2 regions of the Paenibacillus sp. PSB04 genome follow, and region 2 is predicted to be linked to the other one. Evidence: riboswitches for the same ligand, from Rfam matches in the RefSeq annotation. Region 2 holds a riboswitch; the other holds the start of a gene.
What was found. A riboswitch is a leader RNA that binds a small molecule or an ion and turns the genes downstream of it on or off. The one in region 2 is predicted to bind ZMP and ZTP.

Region 1 (7,444 bases), 2.3 Mb from region 2:
CTGAACGAAAAGGGGCATACGATCGTCATCGTCACCCATGAACCTGACATCGCCGCCCATACGAAACGGGTCATTTGGTTTCGCGATGGCCTGATCGAGACGGATCGGCCGAATACGGAGCGTGAGCGGGTATGAATGTGGGGGAACTGCTGCGCATTTCAATCCGAAGCTTACGGTCCAACATGCTGCGCTCCTTCCTGACGATGCTTGGAATCATCATCGGCGTGGCGACCGTCATTGCCATGATTTCCATCGGTCAGGGAACGAGCAAGCAGGTGACGAGCCAAATCCAGAGCCTGGGTTCCAATCTGATCACGGTTACCGCAGGCTCGGGGTCGTCAACCGGCACAGCGGCAGGGGGCAGCCAAGGCGGAAGCACGGGCACGCTGAACATTTCCGACGCTGACCCGATCTCCAAAATCGATACCGTGAAGTACGTCGCGCCGGTCTCGCAGGTAAGCGCGCAGCTGCTGAACGGATCGAACACGGCCTCCGCCACGATCATCGGCTCGACGCCGGGCTATGCCGACATCAAATCGTGGGAGACGGACATCGGACGTTTCTTTACGGAGGATGAAGTCAATGACCGGGCAAAGGTCGTGGTCCTTGGCGCAACGACGGCGGAAACGCTATTTGGTGAAGCGGGCTTCGATGCGGTCGGCAGCATGATCAAAATCAACAACATCCCGTTTCGGGTCATCGGTGTGCTCAAAGCCAAGGGTTCTTCGGGAACGGTTGACCAGGACGACACCGTCATCGCGCCGATCACGACGATTCAGTCCCGGTTTCAGACCGGGAGCTCCCGGAGCAGTGTCCGGCAAATTTTGGTCGAAGCCAAATCTACCGACGTGATCAACAGCACCATGGCGCTGATCCAGTATACGATGCGCCAAAGCCATAAACTTGGCGGGGCCGACGATGATTTCAGGGTTCAAAGCCAGGAGGATGTCATGTCCTCCGCCGAAAGTGTCACCAAAACGCTGACTCTCTTTCTAGGCGGCGTGGCGGCGATATCCCTGCTCGTCGGCGGAATCGGCATCATGAACATCATGCTGGTGTCCGTTACCGAACGGACGCGGGAGATCGGTATCCGGAAGGCGATCGGGGCCAAGGAAGGGACGATTCTATCGCAGTTTCTGTTTGAATCGGTCACCTTGGCTATTCTGGGCGGTGTGATCGGCGTCATCCTTGGCTTCGGCGGCTCCAAGTTCGTCGGCAAGCTGATGGACGTGACCACCGCGGTGTCCATGAACTCCGTGCTGCTTGCCGTCGGGTTCTCGGCCTGCATCGGTATCGTATTCGGTGTATTCCCGGCAAGACAGGCCGCGAAGCTGGATCCGATCGAGGCGCTGCGGTATGAATAGGCCGCCGTTTGTGACGAACGGATTGATGTGAATCGGATACCAACCGACTCAAGAACATTACATCTTGGGTAGAAAAAAGGGCATTTCACCGAATGATGTTCGGCGGAATGCCCTCTTGCATTTTATGAAGCCGTTGCCCGGCGTATTTGTGCTGCCGATACACGGCTCTTTAAGTGTCCCTTGGAAAACCGGGCCATACCGATGGCTGGTTTATCCCAGCTGTTTTTCCGCCGCATCCACCGTGTGCTTCAGCAGCATGGCGATGGTTACCGGTCCGACGCCCGCAGGGACGGGTGTAATGGCGCTCGCTTTTTCCAGACATGCCTCATAATCAACGTCCCCGACATTGCCTTCATTGTAGCCTGCGTCCAGAATGACGGCCCCGTCCTGAATCCAGTCTCCCTGAATGAATTTCGGTTTGCCTACTGCGGCAACAACGATCTCTGCCTGGGACACGATATCACCAAGGCCTTTCGTTCTCGAATGGCAGATCGTGACCGTGGCATTGCGGTTCAGCAGCATCAGCGAGACGGGCTTGCCGAGAATCGGGCTGCGGCCGACAACAACAGCGTGCTTGCCTTCTACAGGAATCCGGTAGTAATCCAGGATGGTGATGATGGCCGCCGGGGTGCAGGAAGGATAGGCGGCAAAGCCGAAAGCATTCTGCGCAAATCCCAGCGTGGTGACGCCGTCGACGTCTTTTTCAATGGCGATCGCGTCAAATGCGGCCCTTTCATCAATCTGATGGGGAACCGGATGCTGCAGCAGAATTCCGTGAACGTTCGGGTCGGCGTTAAGCTTCTGAATTTCACGGATAAGCTCCTCGGTCGTCGTCCCCGCATCCAGTGTGATTTTTAACGATTCCATCCCGAGCCGTCTGCAGGCATTGCCTTTCATGCGCACGTATGTGGCCGATGCCGGGTCGTCGCCTACCAAAATGGTCGCCAGGCAGGGGGTAATCCCTTGCTCGGACAGCCGTTTCACCCTGCTAACCAAGCCGTCCTTAATGTCCTGCGCCACGCGCGCTCCGTCCAAAATCAGCGTTTGTTCTGTCATTGTCTGCATCTCCTTTAAATCATGGTAAGGTCCAGAAAAACATAAAGAGGCAAGGGGAAATTCCCCTTACCTCTGCCCAGGCGTACGGCTGTTTATATCCATGTGCTCCCTCATGGTTCATCCCATGTTTCCGCCAGTCGCACACAGTCCATCTATGTAGAATGATACCTTATTGTGCTTACGGGCACAATGGGGAGTTTTGAGAATGATGCTTATGTGCCGCCGTTTCTTTTAAACACGATGTAATCCATTTTTGTCTCAACCAGCACCATCAGCTGCTGCGCCATATAAGACGCCGTGTATTTAAAATCAACCTCTGCCCAGTGCATAATGACCCCCACCGTGGCCGACATCCGGTAGCTCAGCATGATTTCGTAGTCGATCGGCGGCTCGGTCGGTTCCATTTCGATATGCATGTCCTTTCGCATCGACTCCCTGAGCCTGTCGTACATGTCCATCGCCAGCTTTCCGCGTTCGACTCGCGATAAGGCCAGGAACACATCTTTATGCTGCTCGATATGTTCAAACAAGCGCAGCCCCGAGGGGTAGGTCATCGAGGCTTCAATTCGCTCCAGGCCCTCATACGGCTTGACGAGCAGTTCGGCGATGCCCTGCAGAAACTCGTCGTGGATTTCCTTGAGCAGGTCTTCCTTGCTGACGAAATGCTTATAAAAGGTGCCCCGGTTATAGTCTGCACGGGCTGCGATGTCCATAATAGTCACCGAATCGAAGCCTTTATCGAGAATTAAGGAAACGAGAGCGGATTTGAGCGCCTGCCGGGTTCTTCTGGCTCTGCGGTCAAGAACGTGTTCATCTGTCAAATGCATCTGCCTCCAGCTTGTCGTTTCTCCTATTATAACGTAAGTTGGGATGCCGCCAAAACGCAGAAAATCATCAACAAAAAGAAGGTAAATGTTCAAGATTGTCATGGTTCGGTGACATACGGCGGCAATCTGTTGGATAGATGACATTATTTCGAAATATGATTATTGTGTAAACAATTAATAAGGGTGTAACCTATACATGTAGCAGACATGAGCTATAAAGCCTATAAATCATTTTATAAACTTTGTTGAAAAGGAAGCGATTCAGTCATGAGTCAAACACAAACGAAAACTGCAGTCATTACCGGCGCGGCCGGAGGAATCGGGAAAGAGCTGGCACGGCGTTTGGCCGAGCGCAAGCTGAACCTCGTCCTGGTCGATCTGAAGGAAGATGCGGTCAAGAGCGTCGTCGAGGAGCTTGGCCTGAACGATACCAATTCACTGGCGATCGCTGCCGACGTATCCAAAGAGCAGGACGTGCAGAACTATGTGAACCGTGCTGTTGAAAAATTCGGCACCATCGATTACTTTGCGAACAATGCAGGGATTGAGGGCCCTACTGGGCTAATCGAAGAGCAATCCGTGGAAGCGCTTGATCTGGTATATAACGTCAACGTCCGCGGGGTGTTCCTGGGGCTGCATTACGTTATTCCAGTTATGAAAAAGCAGAATTCCGGCGCAATATTGAATACGTCTTCGCTTGCAGGCCTGATGGGCGCGCCAGGAGTGGCCCCATACATTATGTCCAAGCATGCCGTGATCGGCTTGACGCGCGTTGCTGCCAACGAGCTGGCTTCGCTGGGCATCCGGGTTAATGCGGTTCTGCCTGGAACGATCAACACCCGGATGATGCGGCAGATTGAGGCGAACTCCGGCAATGCAGAAGCGTACAAAGCCGCCAATGAAGCGGCCACACCGATGGGCCGTTACGGCGAGCCGCAGGAAGTAGCGGCGGTAATGAACTTCCTCCTCTCCGATGAAGCTTCTTTCGTTACAGGTTCCCTGTACACGGTTGACGGCGGGATGGTCGGTCAGTAATCACGACAACCGGATTCGGCCAAAAAAAGAGGAACAAATGTTCCAGGAATTTATTGACAACCGAGAGAAATAGCGCTATAGTGGGTTCAACATAGTGATTGGAAGCGGGAGAAGCACCCTGCAGGAAAGGCGTCATGCCTTACTTGCGGGGTGCTTTTTTTGTCCATTTATTATGAATTTTGATGATTTGGGGGAGAGATGAAGATGTCGTATGTAAAAGTTTTATGGAAAAACAGCTTGTTGACGGTTTTATGCTGTACGGTCGCGTTGTTCATGCTGGGTCCGGCCAAGGCGGACGCCGCATCGGACAGTGCTTGGGACGCCGCTTTGCAGAGTATAGGCGTGCTTCATGACAGCTATAAGGCGCTGGAAGAGGCCAATAAGCTGAAGAAGCAGCAGATTCAAGTGCTCCGGAAACAGAATGATGACCGGTTAAAGTCTGTCAATGCGAAGGTGCAGGGGATCGACAAAGCCAAGATCGACAAGCTGAAATCCGAAGCCGATCAGGCTCAGAAGAAATATCAGCCGCTGCTCAATGAATATACAGACCTTGGGAAGAAGGCGGCGGATGCGAGAAAACGCAAAGACCAGAAGGCCGCGCTTCAGTACGATCTGAAGCGCAACCAGATCAAGGCCTCGGCCAGTGCGGCCCGTGCGGAAATCAAGAGCCGTAAGGATGCGCTCGCTGCCGCCAAGAAGGAAGCCTCGGCCAAAGCCAAGGCGGTGAAGGATACGTTGGCGCAAGTCCAAACGTTAAAGAAGCAGGTAACTGCCGAGAATAAGAAGATTACGGCAGCGAACAGCACCCGAAGCGCGTCGGACAAACGGTATAAAGCGGCAGTCAAGCTCGGGAACGCGATCACAGCCACAGCTGAGCTGACCGTGATGTATAAGGAGCTTGGTAAAATCAGTGCTTCCCTCAATCAAATTTACCAATGGGAGAAGCAGATCGATTCCGTCATCCGGACAGCGGAAACGAAACTCCCTAAGTCTTGAAGGACAAGCGTGATATTTCCTAGTAAAGTACGTTTTGCCAAGGGGGATTACTCCTTTTTCTCCGGTTCGGTTGCTGCGGCCGGCTGCCATAGGATAACATGCCGGGTTTTGCTCCATTTTTCATAGAACAGTTGCGGCTCCTTCTTGAATACGCAGATGACGACATGAATAAAAAAGACGGTATTCATGGCGAACACAATGAGTCCCAGGATCATGCGAAGGATCGGCGGAACGGTGTCAAGGGAGCCGGCCAGAACCCGATTGGCTCCAAAAAACAGCCAGTAGAGCATTCCATATCGAACCACAAGCGATTTAAGGGAGATTCGCTCCCCTTCATCGGCCAAACGGATGCGGACAAGCCATTTGCCGGGAGTCAGACCTCCAGTCAGCCAAGGTATCAGCATGAAATACAGTCCGGTCGCAACCCAGAAGGAAGCCGGTATATGCAGGATATGCAGAATACCAAGCAGGATTGCCCAGACGATACCGTCCGCCATAAAGGCAATTCCCCGCCGCGTATAGGTCACCCGTTTGGCTGCCCGGTCGATATTGGCATCCAAATGCTCAATGCGGGGAAGAAGGCCGGATAACCATTCGGCTGCCAAGAATCCAAGCAAACCGCCGAGCGTGTTAGTGATCAGGTCATCGACGTCAAATACCCGGTACGGGTGATCGTAGAACCCGAATATTCCGGTGAGCTGGGTCGTCTCAAACAGCAGCGACAGCAAAAACGACAGCAGAATGGAAAGTTTCCATCCCGTCCGGAAATAATAACGGAGGATCATACCGAACGGAACGGTAAGAAACACGTTGAACACCACTTGAAGGAAGGCGCGTTCCGTAAGCAGCCGCAGGTACGTCGAGGGCTGCGATGACACGACGGACGTTTCTTTCAGGATGTCGTGAATGAAATTCAGCGGCACCAGCTGAAGCGCCCCTCCGGCCATGGCCGGATTGTGCCGGGAAGACGGCAGCGGAAGGATGACCAGAAACAGTGCATTGAGCAGGTACAGCAGGAACAGGTACAGCACAAACGCCCTGATTTTATGGATATAACCGTGTCTGCGGTATTGGACGACCATGAAGGGAATGGTAAAAAATAGTGCCGCAAAGGGAAAAGACAGAAATGCATATGAGATTGGAAATACATACGAATGAAACACGACTAAACTGCACCGCCTTAATTTCTTTATGGTTTCTTTCGGCCTTGCCATCGGCTGAATGTACATCATAGCATAAGTATGATCGGTTTCTGGTTAAATTTTGTTTAAAAATCATAAAGAATCGTGAAGCAAATGCAGAAAATTCGGCTAAATTTCTATCAGGATGCTTAAGCAAAATGTTATACTTGAACTTATGGTTTTTGTTCTAATACAACAAGATTCAGCAGGAGGATATTTGATGTCACAACCAGATGGGGTTTCATTGCAGAAAAAATTAAAACCAAGGCATATCAGTTTGATGGCCATGGGCGGAGTCATCGGCACCGGCATCTTCAAAGGCAGTGCCGAAACGATCGGTCTCGCCGGACCGGGCGTCATTATCTCTTACGTCTTCGCCGGGATGCTGCTGCTCGTCGTCATGGGAGCCATGGCGGAAATGGCTACGGTTTACCCGGGTAAAAACATGAAGGACTTCGTCCGTGAGGCCTTTGGCGAGAGAGTGTCCTTTATTATGGGGTGGATGTACTGCTTCCTATGGCTTTCCGTGTGCGTCATTGAGATTATAGCGGCCGGCAGCTTTTTGCAGTATTGGTTTCCCGGGGTACCGTTATGGTTGCTTAGTCTAGCCAGCGCGGCCTTCATTATTCTGATTAATCTGATGAGCGTGGGAAGCTTCGGCGAGTTCGAATTTTGGCTGGCGGGGATCAAAATCGCCATGATTATTGTCTTTATCGTTTTAGGGACATGCTTGATCTTCGGGATCATTCCGAGCGGCAACACGCCGTATCTGCATAACTACTCGGCGGCCGGAGGATTTCTGCCCAACGGATGGACGTCCATCTTTTCCGCTTTGCTGGTGGTCATGTTTTCCTACGGGGGCTCGGAACTAATCGGTTTGACATTGACGGAAACGGAAAACAGCGAAAAGGTGCTGCCCAAAGTGGTACGCAATTTTATTTTGCGGATCATATTATTTTTCACGCTGCCGATCCTCGTGATATGC
Region 2 (7,444 bases):
GCCCACCGGCTGTACGCCGCTCTTCGCCGCATGGATGAAGAAGGCGTGACGTTTATTTTGTCGGAAGCCTGCCCGGAAGAGGGTCTGGGCGCTGCCATCATGAACCGGCTCCGCAAGGCCGCCGGCCAGCGGGTTGTGCGCTTGTGACCTCTCGCCGCACCTTTTAAGAGACATCATTTACCTCTTGTCCGCATATGGTTGTACAAGAACCTAACGGACATGGGGGAATAGGGATGTTGGAGACTTCTGCCGGTTTAGGGCAGCTAATGACAATCATGATAATGGCCGTCGCATTAGGACTGGATGCATTCTCTCTGGGCGTAGGAATCGGCATGAAAGGAATCCGGCTGCTGCATATTCTCAAGATCAGCTTGCTGATCGGCCTTTTCCATGTGTTGATGCCGCTGCTGGGAATGTTTATGGGATATTACGTCAGTTCGCTGCTTGGACAAGTTGCGGCCCTGGTTGCCGGCGGGCTGCTTGTGCTGCTAGGCGGGCACATGGTCCTGAATGCCTTCAAAACAAGCGAAACGCGAATGGTGGATCACCGCTCTTTGCTGGGGATGCTGCTGTTTTCGCTCAGCGTCAGCATTGACTCCTTTTCGGTAGGCGTATCCCTGGGGATGTTTGAGAGCAACCGGATTCTGACCGTGCTTGCTTTCGGGATCTGCGGGGGCGCGATGGCCGTGCTTGGACTCCTGCTCGGCAGGAGGGTAAGCCGGAATCTCGGCGAATACGGTGAGGCCCTTGGCGGCGCGATTTTGCTGGCATTTGGCCTCGCCTTTATCTTCTGATACAATATCGGCAAAGACACTTCGGGAGGTGCTAGAGACGTGAAGCATATTTTGTTTGTCTGTACGGGAAACACGTGCCGCAGCCCGATGGCCGAAGCTCTGCTTCGCAAGCTGGCCAAGGAGCGCAGCGTTCCGCTCGAAGTCCGTTCGGCCGGCGTGGCCGCCCTTGAAGGGACACCCATCTCGCGTCATGCGGAAGCGGTGCTGCGGGACCACGAGATCGATGAGCATTTGACTGCCAAGCCGCTCAGGGCCGACATGGTGGATTGGGCGGATTTGATTTTGACACTGACCCAGGGGCATAAGCAGCGTGTGATCCGGAGCTTTCCGCTCGCGGCTGACAAAATTTATACCCTGAAGGAATACACCGAAGATGACGAGAACGTGATCAAGGACCTGCAGGAGCTCGACAGCCTGTACGCCACCTGGGAAATGAAGCGGGCGCTCGGGCAGCAGCTGGAGGACGAGGAACGGGAGCGGCTGATCGAGATCCAGCAGCGGATCCCGAGCTTTGATATTTCGGACCCGTTCGGCGGGTCCCGCGACGATTACGATGTCACCGCCGCAGAAATCCGCGCCGCCATCGAGCGGCTGCTGGATAAGCTGGAGGCGTTCCGTACATTTTAAGAAACAAGCTTAAATTAGCACTTGGGCGGGAGCCTAGGCCTGAAAAAATGGAGTAAATTTGCAGATTGATTTTCATCGCGTCATGCTTTATGATGAAGGTGAAAAACATCGGTTCCGGTGTAACTGGCGACAATGTGGATCCAACCACGATGGAGCACCGGAATATACGGCCGGTCGCCTGGGCAAAAGAGCAATTCTGCGGAATGATCCGCGGACTGCTCTTTTTTTCGTCTAGTGGCTGCAAATGAGTTATAATGGTACAAGAAGTCACGGGAATACCGGGGAGCGCTGGATTCGTTTCTCTGTATTGCGCGAAATTTTAGGAGGTTTTTCGAAAGATGAAAATTGCTGTTGGAACAGATCATGCGGGTATACGTTTGAAAGAAGACATCATTGCCGTGATCGAAGGGATGGGGCATCAAGTTGCGGATGTGGGATGCGGATGCACGGATTCCGTGGACTATCCCGACTATGCTCTCCCTGTGTGCGATCTGGTTACCAAAGGCGAGGCCGACCGGGGAATCCTGATCTGTGGAACAGGCATCGGCATGAGCATCGCGGCGAACAAGGTTCCGGGCATCCGGTGTGCTTTGGTCCACGATGTGTTCTCGGCGATCGCCACCAGGGAGCATAACGACTCCAACGTGCTGGCGATGGGCGAACGCGTCATCGGTCCGGGTCTGGCCCAGGAAATCGTCAAGGCTTGGCTGGGCACGGAGTTCAGCGGCGGCGAGCGTCATGTCGGGCGTGTGAACAAGATTAAAGCGATTGAAGAGCGGTATCTGCACAATTAGGGAGGTTTTCTCATGGAAAGCATGTCAGGAGGCAGTCCATTGGAAGTTTCGCTGGGAGAACAGGTATCCCAAATTCTTCATGAGCTGGTGGAAGCCGCGGGGCTTGGCCCTGGTAAGGTACTGGTTGTCGGAACGAGCACCAGTGAGGTGGCCGGGAAACGCATCGGCACTTCGGGGGCGCTCGGGGTTGCCGAGGAGCTGCTGCAGGCGATCGGCGAGGTCCGGGCCAAGTTCGGCTTCGACACGGTGTTTCAGTGCTGCGAGCATTTGAACCGGGCGCTGGTGATGGAGCGTTCCGTACTGGAGCGTCTTCGCTTAACCGAGGTCGCCGCCGTTCCTGTTCCGAAGGCGGGCGGCTCTATGGCTGCCGCTGCTTACCGTTCCATGAAGGAGCCTTGCCTGGCCGAAGCGATCGAGGCTCACGCGGGCATTGACATCGGCGAGACGATGATCGGCATGCATCTGCGGCGTGTGGCGGTGCCTTTCCGCCCGACCCTACGCTATGTTGGGCACGCGCGTGTGAATGCGGCCTACACGCGGCCCAAGCTGATCGGCGGCGAACGGGCGGTGTACCGTCTGGATGAAGAAGCCGGCAGAACCGACCGTGACGGCGGCAGTTCAGATCTTTGCGATTAACATGAGCGGATGATTGAAACGAACATTTTATTTTGAATTCCAATAAGGGAGGAACTATTAACATGGATCAATTGCGTAAGAAGGACCCGGCTGTACTCGAGGCCATGAACTTGGAACTGAAGCGTCAGCGTGCAAACATCGAGCTGATCGCATCGGAGAATATTGTCAGTGAAGCGGTTATGGAAGCCATGGGCTCCGTCCTCACGAACAAATACGCCGAAGGATATCCGGGCAAGCGGTACTACGGCGGCTGCGAGCGCGTCGATATCGTTGAAGATATCGCTCGTGACCGTGCGAAAGAACTGTTCGGAGCCGAGCATGCCAACGTGCAGCCGCACTCCGGCGCTCAGGCCAACATGGCCGTATACCTGGCAGCGCTAAAACCAGGGGACACCGTACTCGGGATGAACCTTGCCCATGGCGGACACCTGACGCACGGAAGCCCGGTGAACGCATCCGGTCTGCTGTACAACTTCGTCGCTTACGGGGTCCAGGAAGATACGTTCCTCATCGATTATGACGAAGTCCGCAAACTTGCGTTCAAGCATCGTCCGCGCCTGATCGTCGCCGGTGCGAGCGCCTATCCGCGTACGATTGATTTCGAAGCTCTCGCTTCGATCGCCAATGACGTAGGCGCGCTGTTCATGGTCGACATGGCTCATATCGCGGGCCTGGTTGCAGCCGGGCTTCATCCGAACCCTGTGCCTCACGCCCATTTTGTTACGACGACAACGCACAAAACGCTCCGCGGTCCGCGCGGCGGCATGATTCTGTGCAAGCAGCCATGGGCTGCGGCCATCGACAAGGCCGTGTTCCCGGGCACGCAGGGCGGTCCGCTGATGCACGTTATCGCATCCAAAGCCGTAGCCTTGGGCGAAGCGCTGGACCCATCGTTCAAAACGTATGCCGAAAACGTGGTGAAGAACGCCAAAGTATTGGCTGAGACGCTGATCAGCGAAGGCCTGAACATCGTATCGGGCGGCACGGATAACCACCTGATGCTGGTGGATACCCGCAGCGTAAACATTACAGGGAAAGACGCTGAGAAGGTGCTGGACTCCGTCGGTATCACCGTCAACAAAAACGCCATTCCGTTCGATCCGACCAGCCCGTTCGTCACGAGCGGAATCCGGATCGGTACGCCGGCTGCGACTTCCCGCGGCATGGATGAAGTGGCTATGGTGACGATCGGCAAAATCATCGCCATGACGCTGAAGGCGCCTAAGGACGAAGCCGTGCTGTCCAAAGCAGCGGCGATGGTGAAGGAACTGACGGATCAATATCCGCTGTATCCTGAACTTAACTACTAATAGGACACAGATCTTGAGAAGTACAGGTCTGTGAGAATATAAGGGACTGGGGAATGTTCTCCGGTCCCTTTTTTTAGAAATAAGAAATAGAGATTTTCCGATGTTTCGAGGCTAACCATCCTGATCCCGCAAAAGAAACTCCCGCTAAACGCGGTCTGTCTTCTGAGAATGTACGCCGATAATACGTTTTTCTTTTCGCTCTCAGAAGCCGTATAGGTCAATAAACCTTTCTGCCGTCACAGCGGATGTGTGCCTTCACACTCTTAGAGTGGCTTTTATATAGTAGTTCAGAGGGAGATAAACTGCTAGATTTAAGACTGGTCGATGCGAAGGGCAAATGTTAGATTGGCGGGTCTTTACGGGGTGCTTACACCATGCCGGTTCCCTTGCGCGGTCTTTCGGTTAACGTTTAAGCCGGCTGATCTTTGGGCCAGAATAAACATATCTTTCTTGGGTGCAAAATCATTTCCAGGAATGATATAATAAATAAGATTTGTGTACTTGCATGTATCGTATGCGAATGGGCATCTAACTAACCGGCAATGACAGCACTTAGACTTACGATTTAACCGGAGGGACTAACATGGGAAAACTGGTGATTTGTGATCACCCTTTGATTCAACACAAACTGACATTTATCCGCGATGTGCGGACGAACACGAAAGATTTTCGCGAACTGGTCGATGAGGTTGCTTCCTTAATGGCTTACGAAATTACACGCGAGGTTCCGCTCGAGTCGGTGAAGGTGCAGACACCTGTCGCTGAGATGGACGGCAAGGTTCTGGCGGGCCGCATGCTTGGCCTGATTCCGATCCTGCGCGCCGGGCTCGGCATGCTCGACGGCATGCTGAAGCTGATTCCCGCCGCCAAGGTGGGACATGTTGGACTGTTCCGCGATCCGGAAACGCTGCAGCCTGTCGAGTATTACACGAAGCTGCCGACAGACGTGACCGAGCGCGAGCTGATCGTCATCGATCCGATGCTGGCGACCGGAGGATCGGCTATTGCCGCGATCGACGTCCTGAAGAAGCGGGGGTGCACCCAGATCAAGATGATGAACCTGATCGCCGCGCCGGAAGGTGTCAAAGCCGTGCAGGAAGCCCATCCTGACGTGGACATTTATGTAGCGGCCCTGGACGAGAAGCTGGACGACCACGGTTATATCATTCCGGGACTGGGAGACGCCGGAGACCGGCTGTACGGAACCAAGTAAGGAGAGGGAAACCATATGTCAAAAATTAAAGTGATGACGATCTTCGGGGTGCGCCCGGAAGCCATCAAGATGGCTCCGCTCATCTTAGAACTGCAGAAGCATCCCGAACATATCGAATCCGTCGTCTGCGTAACGGCCCAGCACCGTCAGATGCTGGATCAGGTGCTCGAGGTATTCAAGATTACGCCGGATTTCGATCTGGACGTGATGAAAGAGAACCAGACGCTGAACGAGGTGACCATCCGCGTTCTGCAGGGCCTGGAGCCGGTTTTGAAAGAGGCCAAGCCTGATATCGTTCTGGTGCACGGAGACACGCTGACGACCTTCCTGGCCAGCTATGCGGCCTTCCTGCAGAAGATCCAGGTAGGACATGTCGAAGCGGGCCTGAGAACGTGGAACAAGCTCTCCCCGTATCCGGAGGAGATGAACCGCCAGCTGACCGGCGTGCTTGCCGATCTTCATTTTGCCCCGACGGACTGGTCTGCAGGCAACCTGAAGAAGGAGAACAAGAACGAATCCCACATTTACGTGACTGGCAATACCGTTACCGACGTATTCCAGTACACCGTCAAGTCGGATTATCACCATCCGGTGCTCGACTGGGCGCAGGGCAAACGGCTGATTCTGATGACGGCGCACCGGCGAGAATCGCAGGGCGAGCCTCATCTGAACATCTTCCGTGCCGTGAAGCGGATTGCCGACGAATTCGACGATATCGCCATCGTGTATCCGGTCCATCCAAGCCCGGCGGTCAAAGAACCGGCGCATCAAATTTTGGGCAATCATCCAAGAATTAAGCTGATTGAACCGCTGGATGTTGTAGACTTGCACAATTTTTATCCGCATACGCATCTGATTCTGACGGACTCCGGCGGTCTTCAGGAAGAAGCTCCATCCTTCGGTGTGCCGGTGCTGGTGCTCCGTGACACGACCGAGCGACCGGAAGGTATCGAGGCGGGAACGCTCGAGCTGGTCGGAACGGATGAGGAACAAGTGTACGGACGGACGAAGCATTTGCTGACCGATCAAGAAGCCTATAATGCGATGAGCGGCGCCGCAAATCCATACGGAGATGGCAAGGCATCCCAGCGGATTGTCGACGCGATTTTGCATCATTTTGGCATCAAAAATGAACGTCCGGAACAATTTCACAGAATGTTCACAAAGGAAAGTTAAGCCATATTCTGAGGGCAAAGAGTACAGCATACAGTTAAACTGTACGGTTGACACGGATTTGCGGGCTTTTTGCAGTGATTTTAGTCACATTTCCAGCCAGTTTCGACACGGATTTGTTCAATTGACAAACTCTCGGGTCATTCAGTAAAATGAACTGGGATTAGAGGGTGGACAGAGATGAATCAACCTGATAAGCCGCAAAAATCCAATAAAAATGCTGCAAGCCCTCTGAAGTATGCGGGCCTTGTAAGCGCCATCGGAATCGATCTGGCCGCGTGTACTTTAGGGGGCTTTTATCTCGGCTCCTGGCTGGACAAGATTTGGGGAGGACCCGGACTCTGGATTGCATTCGGAGTTTTGCTGGGTCTGGCGATTGGCGGCGTAAGCGTTTTTATGATCACCAAGGCAGTCATGGGGGAAAGTGATGAGTGAACTATGGAAATACCGCAGGGTATTGACTAGAGCGACACTTTATTTCCTGGCTCTTTGCTTCTTGGGTGCTGCTGTCTTCCCGCAATACCGGAGTATAGCGCTGGGTATGGTGCTTGGCTCCAGTGTCAGCCTTGCCAATAGCTTTTATTTGGGCTATAAAGTGCAAAAAGTGTTGGATTCAGTCGAAGGCGGGGGCGGCAAGAGAGTAAATATGGGTTTTCTGACCCGTGCAGCCCTCAGTGTGCTGGCCGTCGTTGTGGCCTATCAAAGGCCGGAGACGTTTAACCTGTATGCCGTAGCGGCAACACTGGTATTGGCACAGTTTCTTCTCTTATTCATAGGGATTCGATTGTCTCGTAAACAGGAGTAGACCTTCAACTGAGAAAGGGGTGAGAAAAACATGCATACATCACCGATTATTGAATTGGGCGGCATAAGATTCGACCTTTCCGCAATTCTGAT

Region 1: it holds a riboswitch for ZMP and ZTP, as region 2 does, so the genes downstream of both, K2F33_RS27420 (bifunctional 5,10-methylenetetrahydrofolate dehydrogenase/5,10-methenyltetrahydrofolate cyclohydrolase) here and rpiB (ribose 5-phosphate isomerase B) in region 2, are expected to answer to the same signal.

The regions. Positions count from the first base shown of each region.
Region 1 is NZ_CP081301.1:5,961,066-5,968,509, reverse strand. Features, by position in the region: gene K2F33_RS27430 (ABC transporter ATP-binding protein) at 1-135, shown strand, start outside; gene K2F33_RS27425 (ABC transporter permease) at 132-1,364, shown strand; gene K2F33_RS27420 (bifunctional 5,10-methylenetetrahydrofolate dehydrogenase/5,10-methenyltetrahydrofolate cyclohydrolase) at 1,575-2,420, opposite strand; ZMP/ZTP riboswitch at 2,488-2,571, opposite strand; gene K2F33_RS27415 (TetR/AcrR family transcriptional regulator) at 2,633-3,241, opposite strand; gene K2F33_RS27410 (SDR family NAD(P)-dependent oxidoreductase) at 3,515-4,282, shown strand; gene K2F33_RS27405 (hypothetical protein) at 4,487-5,278, shown strand; gene K2F33_RS27400 (VanZ family protein) at 5,326-6,441, opposite strand; gene K2F33_RS27395 (amino acid permease) at 6,680-7,444, shown strand, end outside.
Region 2 is NZ_CP081301.1:905,507-912,950, reverse strand. Features, by position in the region: gene K2F33_RS04655 (L-threonylcarbamoyladenylate synthase) at 1-147, shown strand, start outside; gene K2F33_RS04650 (manganese efflux pump MntP) at 234-794, shown strand; gene K2F33_RS04645 (low molecular weight protein arginine phosphatase) at 834-1,421, shown strand; ZMP/ZTP riboswitch at 1,531-1,612, shown strand; gene rpiB (ribose 5-phosphate isomerase B) at 1,760-2,215, shown strand; gene K2F33_RS04635 (TIGR01440 family protein) at 2,237-2,851, shown strand; gene glyA (serine hydroxymethyltransferase) at 2,914-4,161, shown strand; gene upp (uracil phosphoribosyltransferase) at 4,745-5,374, shown strand; gene wecB (non-hydrolyzing UDP-N-acetylglucosamine 2-epimerase) at 5,390-6,550, shown strand; gene K2F33_RS04615 (AtpZ/AtpI family protein) at 6,728-6,982, shown strand; gene K2F33_RS04610 (ATP synthase subunit I) at 6,975-7,352, shown strand; gene atpB (F0F1 ATP synthase subunit A) at 7,383-7,444, shown strand, end outside.